DNA from 2 places in the Streptomyces sp. NPDC101165 genome. Region 2 is predicted to be linked to the other one. Evidence: riboswitches for the same ligand, from Rfam matches in the RefSeq annotation. Region 2 holds a riboswitch; the other holds the start of a gene.
What was found. Region 2 has a riboswitch for cyclic di-AMP ahead of ACIRVH_RS28840 (LysM peptidoglycan-binding domain-containing M23 family metallopeptidase). Riboswitches for the same ligand answer to the same signal wherever they lie in the genome.
Positions count from the first base shown of each region.

Region 1 (7,436 bases), on a different contig from region 2:
GCGATCGCCCTCAGCCCGCGCGGCGGACGCCCGAGCTGCTGCTTGAAGGCCTCGACGTCCGCGTCGGTCGGCTCGGTACGCGGAGTGGGCGGCGGAGGCGTTTCCATGACTGTGTTCAGCTGTCTTTCTGTCGGTTCACTGGTCGGAGGCGTCGGACTTGTCGACCCCGTCCCAGACGTTCGCGTACCAGGGCCGGTGGGCGGCCCCGAGGTCGGCGCGGGACTGTTTGGCCGCGCCCGGGTCGATCACGACGTACCCGGTCTCACCGGGCATCACGTAGTGCAGCCGGCGCCGGATCTGCTGCTCTGCGTAGGCGTCGTCCTGCCAGCGCGCCTTGAGGTCGCGCAGCTGTTCCACGCGCTTGCGGGCCTGCTCCTGCTGCCGCTGCTGGTCGGCGATCTCGGCGCGCTGGGAGACGTACTGCCGCATCGGATAGGCGAGCGCGACGATCAGCGAGCACAGCACGAGAGCCAGCAGCGCGGCGCGGCCGGTGAGGCGGGAGCGGCGGGCCTGCCGCTTGGTCTGGGAGCGGTAGACGCGGGCCGCCGTCTGCTCGCCGAGCAGCTTGAGCCTGGTCGCGGTGGAGAACCGGTCCCGGTCCTTCACGGCCATGTCCCCGCCTCCCCTTCACACGCGCGTACGTCCCCGCACACGGTACGGGACCGAGTACGGGGACGTACGTACGACTGGCTAGGGCTTAGCCCGAGATGGGTCAGCCCCTGCTGTGCCCGCTGGTCCGCGGAGCGGACGTGCGGGAACGCTCAGCCCTTGAAACGGGGGAAGGCCGAGCGGCCGGCGTAGACCGCGGCGTCGTCGAGGATCTCCTCGATGCGCAGCAGCTGGTTGTACTTGGCGACGCGCTCGGAGCGGGCCGGGGCGCCGGTCTTGATCTGGCCGCAGTTGGTGGCGACGGCCAGGTCGGCGATGGTGACGTCCTCGGTCTCGCCGGAGCGGTGGGACATCATGCACTTGAAGCCGTTGCGCTGGGCCAGCTCGACGGCGTCCAGGGTCTCGGTCAGCGAACCGATCTGGTTCACCTTCACGAGCAGGGCGTTGGCGGTGCCCTCCTCGATGCCGCGGGCCAGGCGCTCCGGGTTGGTGACGAACAGGTCGTCGCCGACCAGCTGGACCTTGTCGCCGAGCTTGTCGGTGATGACCTTCCAGCCGGCCCAGTCGTCCTCGAACAGCGGGTCCTCGATGGAGACGAGCGGGTAGGCCGCCACGAGCTCCTCGTAGTACTCGGTCATCTCGGCGGCCGAGCGGGACTTGCCCTCGAACTCGTACTTGCCGTCCTTGTAGAACTCGGACGCGGCGACGTCGAGCGCGAGCGCGATCTGCTCACCGGGGACGTAGCCGGCCTGCTTGACGGCCTCGAGGATGAGGTCGAGGGCCTCGCGGTTGGAGCCGAGGTTCGGGGCGAAGCCGCCCTCGTCGCCGAGACCGGTGGACAGGCCCTTGCCCTTCAGGACCTTCTTGAGGGTGTGGTAGACCTCGGTGCCCCAGCGCAGGGCCTCGGAGAAGGACTCCGCGCCGATCGGGGCGATCATGAACTCCTGAATGTCCACGTTGGAGTCGGCGTGCGAGCCGCCGTTCAGGATGTTCATCATCGGCACCGGCAGCAGGTGCGCGTTCGGGCCGCCCAGGTAGCGGAAGAGCGGGAGGTCGCTGGCCTCGGAGGCGGCGTGGGCGACGGCGAGGGAGACGCCGAGGATGGCGTTGGCGCCGAGGGAGCCCTTGTTGTCGGTGGCGTCCAGGTCGAACATGGCCTGGTCGATCAGGCGCTGCTCGGTGGCGTCGTAGCCGACCAGCTCCGGGCCGATCTGCTCGATGACGGCGAGGACGGCCTTCTCGACACCCTTGCCCTGGTAGCGGTTCGGGTCACCGTCGCGCAGCTCGATGGCCTCGAAGGCACCGGTGGAGGCGCCGGACGGGACGGCGGCACGACCCGTGCTGCCGTCGTCGAGGCCGACCTCGACCTCGACCGTGGGGTTGCCTCGGGAGTCCAGGATTTCCCGGGCTACGACGACGTCGATGGACGGCACGAGCATCTCCTTCGTGGATGTGACGCTGGTTGTGCGGGGCTTGTGAGCCTTGCGCCTAGAGCCTAACCGTCCCGGGGGCGTCGGCCACCGACCGACCGTCCCGTGGACAGCGAGGGACAGGGAGACCGTACCTATTGTTCACGCTCGGAACAAAGAGGCTTGTGGATGAGGCCCGGCCGAAGAGTGGGGAAACAGGAGGGGCGACACAGGGGAAACGGGGCGGGGAGCAAGGTGGGGACACAAACAACCCCGTCCCGGCGCGTACGGGGGAACACGCGCCGGGACGGGGAGCCCGTGGGGACGGGGGGAAGACTCTCACGAGGCCTTCAGAGTGGGGGCAGGCCTTGTGAGAGCGCTGTGGTTCCGGTGGGAGCCAGGTGTCACTTCAGGTGCAGCTGCTGGCCCGGGTAGATGAGGTTCGCGTCCTCGACGATGCCCTTGTTCAGGTCGAACAGCTTCTTCCAGCCGCCCTTGACCTTGTGCTTCTCGGCGATCGTGCTGAGGGTGTCACCCTTGACCACCTTGTACTCGCCGTCGCCCTTCTTGACCTTCTTGCCGGTCGGGGTGGTGACGGTCTGGCTCGCGGCCGGACGCTCGGCGGAGCGGGAGGCGGCCTGCGGCTCGGTGGCGCGGGTGGTGGTCTTCGACGAGCTGCTGCTCGACGGGGCCGCCGCGGTGCCGCTGTACGGGGTGCTCGACAGGCCCGTGCCGCAGACCGGCCAGGCACCCTTGCCCTGGGCGGCGAGGACCTTCTCGGCGACGGTGATCTGCTGCTGCTTGGTGGCCAGGTCGGCGCGGGCGGCGTAGGCCGTGCCGCCGTAGGCGGCCCAGGTGGAGGCGGAGAACTGCACGCCGCCGTAGTAGCCGTTGCCGGTGTTGATCGACCAGTTGCCGCCGGACTCGCACTGGGCGACCGCGTCCCACTCGGAGGCGGTGGCGGCCGAGGCGCTGCCGGCCGCCATCAGCGGAGCGGCGACGACGGCGCCGGCGACACCGGCGAGCGCGATGACACGGGTGGCCTTGAACGGACGGCGGTGCTTGCCCTTGCCGGAGAACAGCATGGATCGATCCCCTCACCGACGCCTGCGAGGTGAGCTGTCGGGTTCGGGCCGGTTGAGTTGCCCGGCCGCGGCCCTTACGGGACGCGGCTTCACCCCAAGCCGGTACCGACATCAACTGCCGGTCCCGGCACTTACCTTGGGTCCCCCGCTCCTGCCTACGGCGCATGACGCGACGACTGTTCCCGGGCGGCCGCTGGCAGGACTCGGCGTTGCGGATGCCGGGGCTCGTGGTGACGAGCGGCCTTGACCGTAGACAGGCGATCGGCGGAATTTCAAAGACGATCAGGGCTTCTGAGACTCATCCCACACTTTCACCAAAACGGACATTCATGAGCGAAGCGGGGCGTCAACTCCCGCTACTTATCGCCCTTTTCGGTACCGACTTTCAGGGTCTGACCGGCACTGATGTGGTTCGGGTCGGCACCGATGGCCTTCTTGTTCTCGGCGTAGAGCGCGTGCCATCCGCCGTCGAGGTCAAGGGAGTCGGCGATGGAGACGAGGGTGTCGCCCTCGTGGACGGTGTAGGTACCCGCGTCGCGGCCGGAGTGACGACCCGACGGGGAGTCGTTCTGACCGGTTGTCGCGCTTTCGTCCGCACTGGCACCGCGGTGACGTCCGCCACTGCTGAGGGCGCCGGTGTCGACCAGGCTCCAAGAACCACTGGTCTGCCACGAATTGTCCGAGTCCTCCGTTGCGGGATCCGTGGTGACGGACCCGCCCCCCTGAGCGTTCCCGGAGTCGGGCGATGCGGATTTGTCGGACTTGGGAGCGTCTGTGCCCTTGCCGAAACCCTTGGAGTCGGCGCCCTCGTCGGCGCTCGGGGACGGCTTGCCCTTCGCGTCCGCGGAGGAGTCGGACGAGGGTGACGAGGAGGACGAATCCGGCAGGTCGGACGAGTCGGAATTCTCGTCGGAATCGGAATTTTCGTCCGAGTTGGACGAGTCCGAGGACTTGGAGGAGTCACCGGAGTGTGCCGAGTCGGAGCCCGAGACGCCCGTGTCGACGTCCACGGAGCCGGACTTCGAGCTCATACCGGCGAGCAGGGCGCAGGTGGCCCAGGGGGTGGTGCCCTGGTCGGCGAGGATCTTCTCGGCGACGGCGATCTGCTGCGAGCGGCTGGCCTGGTCGGCGCTGGAGGCGTACTTCGTGCCGCCGTACTTGTCCCAGTCGTCCGGGGATATCTGCAGGCCGCCGTAGTAACCGTTGCCGGTGTCGGCACTCCAGGAGCCGCCGCTCTCGCACTCGGCCACCTTGTCCCACGTGGTGCCGTCGGCCGCGTTGGCGCTCGCCGCGCCGAGGAGCGGGATGGCGATGGCGGAGCCGGTCACGCCGGCCGCGACGAGGAGGGCCGGAGCCTGACGGGGGCGACGGTGACGACCGTTCCCGGAGAGCATGCGGAAGCCTTTCGTGGGACAGCGGGGCCGGCGTGGCCGATGGAACTCGGGGGCCACGCTGATGAGTGAACGTATCGGCAGACGATCACTTGTCACAAGTTAATGCCGCGCAGATCACGTGAAGATCACAGTGGAGAGTGTCTGTCATGTTCGGCTGCGCGAACGTCTGCCCGCGTCCGGCCCGTTCGAGCCGTGCTCAGGGAGCGGGCGTGAACTCCACGGGAAGGGTGCGCAGGCCGCGCATGATGAGCCCGCCGCGCCAGCGCAGGTCGGCCGGGTCCGCCCCGAGCCGCAGATCGGGGAGGCGGGTGAGGAGGGTGGCGAGCGCGGTCTGGCCCTCCAGCCGGGCGAGCGGGGCGCCGAGGCAGTAGTGGATGCCGTGGCCGTAGCCGAGGTGCTGGTTGTCCCGGCGGGACAGGTCCAGGACGTCCGGGTCGGCGAACCGCTCCGGATCCCGGTCGGCGGCGGCGAGGACGACGAGCACCGGGTCCCCGGCGGCGATGTCCTGCCCGCCGATGGTGAGCGGCCGGGTGGCGAACCGCCAGGTGGCCAGCTCCACCGGGCCGTCGTAGCGCAGGAGTTCCTCGACGCCGGTCTCCAGGAGGTCCCGCTCCCCGGCGGCCAGGGACCGCTGCAGGCGGTGGCGCTGCTCGGGGTGGGTGAGCAGGGCGTAGGTGCCGTTGCCGATCAGGTTCACGGTCGTCTCGAACCCGGCGAACAGCAGGATGAACGCCATCGCGGCGGCCTCGTTCTCGGTGAGGTGCTCGCCGTGGTCGGAGGCGCGGATGAGGCCGGAGATCAGGTCCTCGCCCGGGGTCGGCTCGGCGGGCAGCGCCTCGCGCTTGCGGTGGATGAGGTCGGCGAGGTAGCCGCGCATCTTCTTGACGGACCGTGCGACCCCGCCCCGCGGCCCTCCCCCGTGCCGGATCATCATCCCGGCCCAGTCCCGGAAGTCGTCCTGGTCCTCGCGCGGGACGCCGAGCAGGTCGCAGATGGCGTAGATGGGGAGCGGGAACGCGAACTCGTGGATGAGGTCGGCCGAGCCCCGCTTCGCGAACTGGTCGATGAGGTGGTCGGTCAGCTCCTGCACCCGGGGCGCGAACTCGGCGACCCTGCGAGGGGTGAACGCCTTGCTGACCAGCCGGCGCAGGCGGGTGTGGTCCGGCGGGTCGATGTTCAGCAGATGCGTCATCAGCTCGGCCTTGCGCTCGCCCGGAATACCGGTCTTCCCCTTGGCGTGCGCGGGCTCGTCGTGATGCGCCGGGTTCTTGCTCAGCCGCTGGTCGGCGAGGGCCTGCTTGGCATCGGCATACCTCGTGACCAGCCAGGCCTCGACCCCGCTGGGCAGCCGGGTCCGGTGCACGGGGGCGTGCTCGCGGAGCCAGGCGTAGGCGGGGTAGGGGTCGCTGGCGAACTCCCAGGTGAAGAGGTCGGGGGCGGTCGGGGGGTGGGGGTGGCTGGGCTGGCTGGTCACTCCTCGACGGTATCCGGATCGCCGGTGGGGGTGTGGCCGGGTGGTGCGGGAAGCGATGCGGGGACGCCTTCCGGGTCCAGGGACGCCGCCCTGCGGAACCACTCCTCGGCCTCCGCGTCCTTCCCCTGCTTCCTCAGCAGCTCGGCCAGGCGCAGCTCGGCGTACACGGCTCCCCGTTCATGACCCTTGAGGTACCACGACAGAGCCTCCTCGTCCCGGCCGAGGTTCTCCAGCGCTTCGCCGAGGTTGACCGCCGCGGACGGGTCTCCGCCCTCGGCGGCCTGCCGGTAGAGGGGTTCCTTCTCGGTTTCGTCGGCGTCCTTCTCGGTGTCCAGATAGACGCCGAGGCAGTTCACGGCGCGGGCGTCACCCCATGCGGCGGCGTACCGGAGCCAGTCCTCGGCCTCCCGCTCGTGCCAGTAGTACAGGAGGTTGCCGAGGCTCCCCGCCACCTCACGGTGGCCCGCTGCGGCGGCCTTGCGGTACCAGCGCAGCGCCTCGTCCTCGCGTCCGGGCCCCACCAGCATGTCGCCCAGCTCGTGTGCCGCCGCGCCCTCTCCCGCCTCCGCGGCCGTACGCAGCCAGCGCTCGGCGTGGTCGCGGTGGATCCGGCCGAGCTGGAGCGCAGCCCAGGAGTCCCCGCTCTCCGCGGCAACCTCCAGATACGGCAGTGCGACCTGCTCGTCCCCGTCGATCAGGAGGAGATGCCTCGCCACCTCTCCCGCCGCCTCCGCGTGTCCCGCGTCGGCCGCCCGGTGCAGCAGGGACGCACCCTCCTCGCCCTCGGTGCGGATCGCAAGGCTGAACAGCACCTCCGCGTCCCCCGCCTCGACACGCGAGCGCAGCGCCGCGCGGGCCGCCCCGAGAATCACGCCGCGGTCCAGCGGTGCCCCGTTCTCCGCCGCGTCCAGCAGCGTCCACCACACCGCGTCCGGCACCGGCTCCAGGTCTCCCGAGCGCAGCGCCTCCGCGACCAGCGCCCCGTACGCCCGCCAGGTGCTGTCCCCTTCGCCCGCCACGAGCAGTCCCGAGACCCCGAACATCGGCGCCGTCGCCCAGGCGAGCGCGTCCTCGAAGGACTCCCGCTCCTGCGCCCCGTAGTGCTCCTGAACGCTCCTGAGCAGCTCGGCCGGTACCGCGCCCGTGACCCCGCACCGGGCGAGATCGACCGCCGCCCGCACCAGTAACTGCCCGCCCGGATGCTCCAGTTGTGTGCCCACCCGGCGCCACTCGTCGAACAGCAGATGCCCGACCGCGAAGTACGAGGCCGCCCCCTCTCTGCCGCTCCACATGTACGCCGGGTACGCACGTGGGTCGTCGTGCGCCGACAGCCGTGCCAGCTCGTCCTCACTCCACTCGCGCGCCAGCTCCACCGTGCGAGCCGCGGCGACGACCCGGTCGCCGGGGGCGCTCCCGGCGCGGCGCCTGTAGTACTCGGCGGGACGCATCGTCCCGAGCACGACGG
Region 1 covers NZ_JBIWPG010000015.1:59,956-67,391, forward strand. The annotation lists partial or broken gene ACIRVH_RS29740 (DUF501 domain-containing protein) at 1-107, opposite strand, end outside; gene ACIRVH_RS29745 (septum formation initiator family protein) at 136-612, opposite strand; gene eno (phosphopyruvate hydratase) at 762-2,048, opposite strand; gene ACIRVH_RS29755 (transglycosylase family protein) at 2,423-3,103, opposite strand; cyclic di-AMP (ydaO/yuaA leader) riboswitch at 3,108-3,276, opposite strand; gene ACIRVH_RS29760 (transglycosylase family protein) at 3,460-4,497, opposite strand; gene ACIRVH_RS29765 (cytochrome P450) at 4,694-5,971, opposite strand; gene ACIRVH_RS29770 (tetratricopeptide repeat protein) at 5,968-7,436, opposite strand, start outside.
Region 1: it holds a riboswitch for cyclic di-AMP, as region 2 does, so the genes downstream of both, ACIRVH_RS29755 (transglycosylase family protein) here and ACIRVH_RS28840 (LysM peptidoglycan-binding domain-containing M23 family metallopeptidase) in region 2, are expected to answer to the same signal.

Region 2 (7,436 bases):
GTAGACCCGGTGCTCCTCGCCCGCCACGACCCAGGACGCCCACAGGGTGTGCTGGGTGTTGCGCAGGCCGCGGCCGCAGAAGTGGCGGGCCGGGGTGGCGGTCAGGGCGAGTCCGCCGATCTTGGTGGCCTCGTGCCAGTCGAGCTCGCGCAGCCGGTCCGCGGACACGCCCCAGTGCTCGAGATGGGCACCGACGCCGAGCGGCACGGCGAACACGGTGTCCGTGCCGGCCAGCGCCTTGATCGTGGGCATGTCCAGGTGGTCGTAGTGGTCGTGCGAGACGACCACCACGTCGACCGGGCCGAGCGCGGCCAGCGGCAGCGGCACCGGGTGCAGTCGCTTGGGCCCGGCGAAGGGGAACGGGGAACAGCGCTCGCCCCAGACGGGGTCGAACAGGACACGGTGGCCGTCGATCTCCACGAGCACGCTGGAGTGCCCCATCCAGGTCACCCGCAGCCCCGTGGCCGGCGGCTTGGCGAGGTCCGCCAGGGTGGTGGCGTGCACCGGGACGGTGCCACGGGGGGCGCGCAGCGGCCGGGTGTCCTTGTCCAGGAACACCTTGGCGAAGTCGAGCATGGAACCGGAGGGCCGGGTGCGGGCGGTGCCGCCGGGGTTCTGGAAGACGCCGTCCTTGAAGTGGGGGGAGCGGCGGATGCGGGCCATGCGCTCACCGCTCGGTTCCGCGCCGAAGGCCTCGGGCTGAAGCATGCCGAGCCCGAAGCTCTGGGAACGCAAACCGGTCACGGTACCTCCTGGTGGAGTCGCTGAGGTCCTCCATTATGGTCGGCACCTCCGACAGGCCGGGGTGGCCGGGGTCACAGGCCGGCGTCCTGCGTGCGCCGCTGAGCATCCGTCGCACGTTGACAGGCCGTGCACCGGCTCCGAATACTGACTCGCGATTCAGTAACACTCACCGGGAGACCCCATGACCGCCCCTCTGATGTCGCTCGTCTGGACCGACCACATCACCGGCCGCCGGGGTTTCCTGGTGGTGGACCGGCTGGTGCGGGGCGTGGCCAGCGGCGGGCTGCGGATGCGGCCCGGCTGCACCCTGGAGGAGGTCGCCGGACTCGCCCGGGGCATGACGATGAAGGAGGCCCTGCACTACAACCCCGAAGGCCGTTACGTCCCTCTCGGCGGCGCCAAGGGCGGCATCGACTGCGATCCGCAGGACCCCGGGGCGTACCGGCTGCTCGTGCGCTATCTGCGGGCCATGCGCCCGTACATCGAGAGCTTCTGGACCACCGGCGAGGATCTGGGCCTCACCCAGGACCTGGTGGACCGTGCGGCGGCGGAGGCAGGCCTGGTCTCCTCCGTGCAGGCCGTGTACCCGCTGCTGGACGACGAGGCGGCGGCCCGCGAGCGGCTCGCGCACGCCTTCGCGGTCGAGGTGGACGGCATCGGCCTGGACGAGCTGGCGGGCGGCTGCGGGGTCGCCGAGTCGGTGCTGGCCGCCCTGGACCGGGCGTCGGTGCCGTACCGGGGCACCCGGGTGGCCGTGCAGGGCCTGGGCACGATGGGCGGGGCCACGGCCCGCTTCCTCGCGCGCGCGGGCCTCACCGTGGTGGCCGTGGCCGACGTCAAGGGGACCGTCGCCAACCCGGAGGGGCTCGACGTGGAGGCGCTGCTGGCCGCGCGGGACTCCTACGGCACGGTCGACCGCTCCGTGCTGCGCCCCGGCGACCGTGAACTGCCCGGTGACGCGTGGCTGTCCGCTGAGGCGAAGGTGCTGGTGCCGGCCGCGGTGTCGTACGCGATCGGCACCGCCGAGCAGGAGCGGATCACCGCCCGCTGGATCGTCGAGGCGGCCAACATGCCCGTTCTGCCCGAGGCGGAGGCGCTGCTGACCGCGCGCGGGGTGACCGTACTGCCGGACGTGGTGGTCAACTCCGCCACGAACGCCTGGTGGTGGTGGACCCTGTTCGGCGACATCGGCCCGGACGCCGACGAGGCGTTCGCGCACATCCGCCGTGCGATGCGCGCCCTGGTCGACATGATGCTCACGCGCGCGGAGGCCGACGGTACGACCCCGCGCGCCGCCGCCCACGCCCTGGTCACCGACCGCCTGCCGGTGATCGCGGAGCGCTTCGGTTGGTACCGCTGACACAGGCCGTGCGCCCCTGGCCCGCGGCACCCGAAGTGGCCGAGGGAGCCAGCCCCTTGCGGCGCGGCCCCGAGCGACGGATTAGGGTGACCGCGTGGCGAGAGTGCGGTTGAGTGTGGCCGAGCGGCGGGAGGAGTTGCTGCGGGCCGCCATCGAGCAGATCGAGGCGCGGGGCGTGGCGGCGGTGCGGATCGCCGACGTGGCCTCCGCGCTGGGCGTGAGCAACGCGCTGGTGCTGTACCACTTCTCGACCAAGGAGAAGCTGGTCGCCGAGGCCTTCACCTACGCGGCCGCGGACGACCTCGCGCATCTGCGGGGGCTGCTGGACCGGCGTACCTCCGCGCTGCGCCGGCTGCGGTCCGCCGTGCGCTGGTACGCGCCCACAGGCCAGGCCAAGGGCTGGCGGCTGTGGATCGAGGGCTGGGCGGTGGCGCTGCGCGAGCCCGCCCTCCGGCAGGTCACCCTCGACCTGGACCTGCAGTGGAAGGCGGCGATCACCGAGGTCATCGCGGAGGGTGTGGCGGCGGGCGAGTTCGCGTGCGCCGACCCGGCGGGAGCGGCGCTGCGGCTCACCGCGCTCCTCGACGGTCTCGCGGTGCAGCTGACGTCGTACCCGGGCTCGGTGCCGCGGTCCCGGGCGCGGCAGTGGGCGGACGAGGCCCTGGCCCGGGAACTCGGGCTGGGCCGGGAGGCGTTGACCGAGCGGGAGCGGTGAGCTCCGGTCCGTGCGGTGGTACGGATGTGCCCCGCACCGCCGGAATCGCGGTGCGGGGCACGGATGTCGGCCGTCACGCCACCGACGCGATCCGCATCTTGATGTCGTCCGGCGACAGGGTGCCCTTCGCCGTCACGTGGTCCCCGGAGGACTCGCCGCGCAGCCGGCGGCCGATCCACGGGACGAGGTACTCACGGGCCCAGTGGACGTCGTCGCGGCGGACGTCCAGGGTGCCCCGGGGCGGGAGCGGCGGCCAGGGCTGCTCCGGGTCGGCCGGGATCTGCAGGCCGAGGGCCTGGCCGGCGCGCAGCGCCACGCGCGTGTGCCCCTCGGGTGAGAGGTGGAGCCGGTCGTCGTCCCACGCCCTGCGGTCCTGCACGGACTTCAGGGACCACAGGTCGAGCACGGGGCACCCGTACCGGTCGGCGATGGCGCGGACGTGCCCGTTGTAGGTGGCGATCTTGCCACGCAGATGCTTGAGCAGCGGGACGCCACGGGTGTCGAATCCGGTCGTCACGAGCACGGCGCCCGCGACCTCGGTGAGCTGGGACACGGCCCGCTCGAAGCGCTCGGCCACCTCGTCCGGGTCGGTGCCGGGCCGGATGATGTCGTTGCCGCCCGCGCAGAAGGACACGAGGTCCGGGGCGAGTTCGACGGCCTTCGGGAGTTGGTCCGCCATGATCTGGTCGAGCAGCTTTCCGCGCACGGCCAGGTTGGTGTACGCGAAGTCGCCCTCGGGACGCCGGTCCGCGAGCAGTACCGCGAACCGGTCGGCCCAGCCCACGAACGCCCCGTCGGGGCCGGGGTCGCCCACGCCTTCGGTGAAGCTGTCCCCCACCGCCACGTACGACCCGATCACTGATCTGTTGTCATTCTTCGAATCGTCTGCCACGTCGGACCATGATTCACCTTCGGATGTGACCTACGCGACCGTAGGCAGGGGTTGACGAACGGTGAGATGAGACACCCTTAAATGATGGGCCAATCCAGGAATAACGCCACGGTCAGGCGCGTTCACGGTGCGCACACGCCGAAGGCCGGACCCCGGGATCGGGGTCCGGCCTTCGGCGGCTTGTCAGGGCAGGTGTTTCTCAAAGAGGGGATCCCGCGGAGCGGGATCCTCACACGGCGACGCCGTGCGAGCGGAGGTAGCCGACCGGGTCGATGTCCGAGCCGTAGTTCGGCGTGGTGCGGATCTCGAAGTGCAGGTGCGGGCCGGTCACGTTGCCGGTCGCGCCGGACAGGCCGATCTGCTGGCCCGCGGTCACGGTCTGGCCGGCCGAGACGGAGAGCTGCGAGAGGTGGCCGTACTGGGCGTAGTAGCCGTCGTTCAGCTTGATGACGACCTGGTTGCCGTACGCGCCGCCCCACCCGGCGGAGACGACGGTGCCGGCGGCGACGGCCTTGAGCGGGGTACCGGTCGGCACGACGAAGTCGACGCCGGTGTGGTAGCCGCTGGACCACATGCTGCCGGCCACGTGGTAGCTGGTGCCGATGGTGGCACCCGCGACCGGGAGGGTGTAGCCGGTGGAGGGCACGGCGGGTGCGGAGGGCGCGGCGGGTGCGGAGGGCGCGGCGGGCACGGAGGGCGCGGAGGGTGCGGAGGGCGCGGAGGGTGCGGTGACGGCACCGGAGGCCTGGCCGGACTGGGACCGGGACGGGGATGCCGGCGCCGGGGCTGCGGGCTCGGTGTGCGGCCGGGCGGCCTTCGCGCCGAGCGACAGCTTCAGACCCGGGTGGATCAGCGAGGGGTTCTGGCCGACGGCCTGCCGGTTGTCGTCGTAGAGCCGCTGCCAGCCGCCGCTGACGTGCTGCGCGTCGGCGATCTTCGCGAGCCAGTCGCCGGACTTCACCAGGTAGGTGCGCACACCCGAATTCCGCTGCGCGGCCGCCTTCTTCACGGCCGCCTTTTCCACGGCCGGAAGGGACTGCACGGCCTTTCCGGAAACGGACTGCGTGGTGGCGGCGTGCGCTCCGGTGGCCCCGAGGAGCGGCAGGGCCAGCGCGGCACCGCCGGTTCCGGCGACCGCTATCGAGCGGGTGAAACGCGGGGGCTTGGGACGGCGGTGCTTACCCTTCGCGGGCATGGCGCATTCCTCTCCGGCGCCTGCGAGGTGAGCTGACGGGTTCGGGCTGGAGCTGCCCGGCCGCGCAGTGCGCGGCTGCACCCCAGCCTGTCCCGGAGACCGGGACAGGCAGTCATACCTGGTGGGTCCCCCGCTCCTGCCGAACACGGGTGAAGTGTGTGGGGACTCCGGGCGGCGGCAGGATTCGGCGTTCCGTCCGGATTGGTGGCGAACGTAAGCGAGCAAGACGCACCCGGACAAGCACCTTGTTCCAGGCGTCGGGGTTCCAAATGATCGAATTCGGGAATTCACGGTCACTCTCCGTGAATTCTTGAATCTCCCCCCTTTTCAATTTCCTTCGCCTTTATGGGGATTACATGGACATGACGCGCGACACACGGTCACGAATATGACGCTCCTCACGCGCCGATCCCCCACACTCCCTTATTTCAGGTCGACTTTGAACGAAGGCTCCAATTGGGACAGACAGCTCAGATGCGGCGTAGCCGGAGAACCGTCGCATCCAGGTCGCTCTTCAGCCCGGTGCGCAGCCCGTGGTGCAGCAGTACCGCCCCTCGGTGCACTTCGCCCGTTTCGCGGCATTCGTACGACGCCCTCGGGTCGAGTCCGCGCAGCCGCAGCGCCGGCACCGGCTCGCCGTAGTGCTGCGCCTGGAGGCAAGCGAGGACCACGGTCTCGTCCCCGAGGACGTACTGGACGGCGCTGAGACCGCCCGCCGGGGGCCGCAGCCGGTACTGGTCGCCGCGTTGGACCACCGGCCGGATCTCCTTGTAGAGGTCCACCCAGCGACGGGCCTCGGCCAGCTCCTCCCCGGTCCACTCGGTCAGGTCGCCGCCGACGCCGAGCACCCCGGCCATCGAGCTGACGAAGCGGAACCGCAGCGAGCTCTCCCGCCCGTTGAGCTGGGTGTTCGGACTGTCGGTGACCCAGGCGGCCATGACCCGCGCCGGATGGATCTGACTGAAGCCGTGCTGGATGGCGAGCCGGTCGAGCGGGTCGGTGTTGTCGGAGGTCCACACCTGGTCGGTGCGGCTCATCACACCGAGGTCGATCCGCCCGCCGCCGCCCGAGCAGGACTCGAAGGCGACCGAGGGATGGGCGGCGCGCAACCGGTCCAGCAGGGCGTACAGGGCGCGGACATGGTCGACCCACAGTCGCTGCGGGTACGGCTCACCCGGCCAGCCGGCGTCGGTGAAGCAGCGGTTGAAGTCCCACTTCACGTAGTCGATCGGGGCGCTCGACAGGAGGGTGTCCAGCTGCTCCCAGAGGTACTCCTGAACATCCTCGCGGGCGAGGTTGAGGACGAGCTGGTTGCGTAGTTCCGTCCGCTTACGTCCCGGTTCGTACTGCACCCAGTCGGGGTGGGCGCGGTAGAGGTCGCTGTCGGGGTTGACCATCTCCGGCTCGACCCAGATGCCGAACTGCATGCCCAGGCCGTGCACCTGGTCGGCGAGGGGCTTGAGGCCGTGCGGAAAGCGGTCGGGGTTGGGCGTCCAGTCACCGAGGCCCGCCCGGTCGCTGGTCCGGGCACCGAACCAGCCGTCGTCCACGACGAACAGCTCGACGCCGATCTCGGCGGCCCGCCGGGCGAGGGCGGTCTGCTGTTCCTCGGAGATGTCGAAGTTGGTCGCCTCCCAGGAGTTGAACAGCACCGGCCGGTCCTGCTCCGCGTCCGGGATGACGTACGCCCGCTGGTAGGCGTGCCAGGTGCGGCTGGCCCCGCCGAAGCCGCCGTCGCTCCACAGGCCGGCGAAGACGGGGGTGGTGTACGACTCCCCCGGCTGGAGCAGCAGCAGGCCGGAGTCGTCGTATCCGGCGCCGCCGGTGATCTGCACGCGCGCGTCCGGGAGTTGGGCGACGGCGATCCGCCAGGACCCGGACCAGCCGAGCGCGCAGCCGTAGACCTCGCCGCGCTCCTCGGTCGCGTCGGTGTCCAGCGCGACCCAGGGCAGGTGCTGGTGGCCGGTGTGGCCGCGGCGACTGCCGATGATCTTCTCGCCGTAGGTGAGCGGCGCGGTGGTCAGCAGCGACTCGGCGGCCCAGCGGCCGTGCAGCTGGGACAGCCGCCAGCCCTCGCGGTCGGGCAGGGTCCAGGTCGCGGCGTCGGCGCGCAGCAGCTCCGCGCGCGCGTGCGAGCCGTTCTCCACGGTCACCCGGCGCTCCACGACGTCCCCGCGCATCCGGTAGTGCAGGGTGACGGCGAGCCCGTCGTCGTCGAAGCACAGCCGCAGCTCGTCACCGTCGGCGCCGCCCTCGGTGTCGAACGACACGAAGCGCCACTCGGTGCCGCGCCGCTCCTCGGTGCGCACGGACAGGGCCGGACGGACGAAGCGGGGGCCGCCCTCGACGGGGTACTCCTCGCGGCCGTCGAGCGGGGACTCGAAGGGCCAGTAGGCGGGCAGCGGGCTCACCGCCAGGGCCTCGGCGTCGGCGAGCTCGATCCGTGGCCCCCAGTGCAGGTGCAGCAGTTCGTCCGCCCCGGTGAGATGCAGCGCATAGCTGCTGCCGGGGCCCGACAGGAGCCACGTAC
Region 2 covers NZ_JBIWPG010000014.1:113,288-120,723, forward strand. The annotation lists gene ACIRVH_RS28820 (MBL fold metallo-hydrolase) at 1-744, opposite strand, end outside; gene ACIRVH_RS28825 (Glu/Leu/Phe/Val dehydrogenase dimerization domain-containing protein) at 926-2,104, shown strand; gene ACIRVH_RS28830 (TetR/AcrR family transcriptional regulator) at 2,199-2,819, shown strand; gene ACIRVH_RS28835 (SGNH/GDSL hydrolase family protein) at 2,893-3,678, opposite strand; gene ACIRVH_RS28840 (LysM peptidoglycan-binding domain-containing M23 family metallopeptidase) at 3,941-4,906, opposite strand; cyclic di-AMP (ydaO/yuaA leader) riboswitch at 4,911-5,073, opposite strand; gene ACIRVH_RS28845 (alpha-galactosidase) at 5,377-7,436, opposite strand, start outside.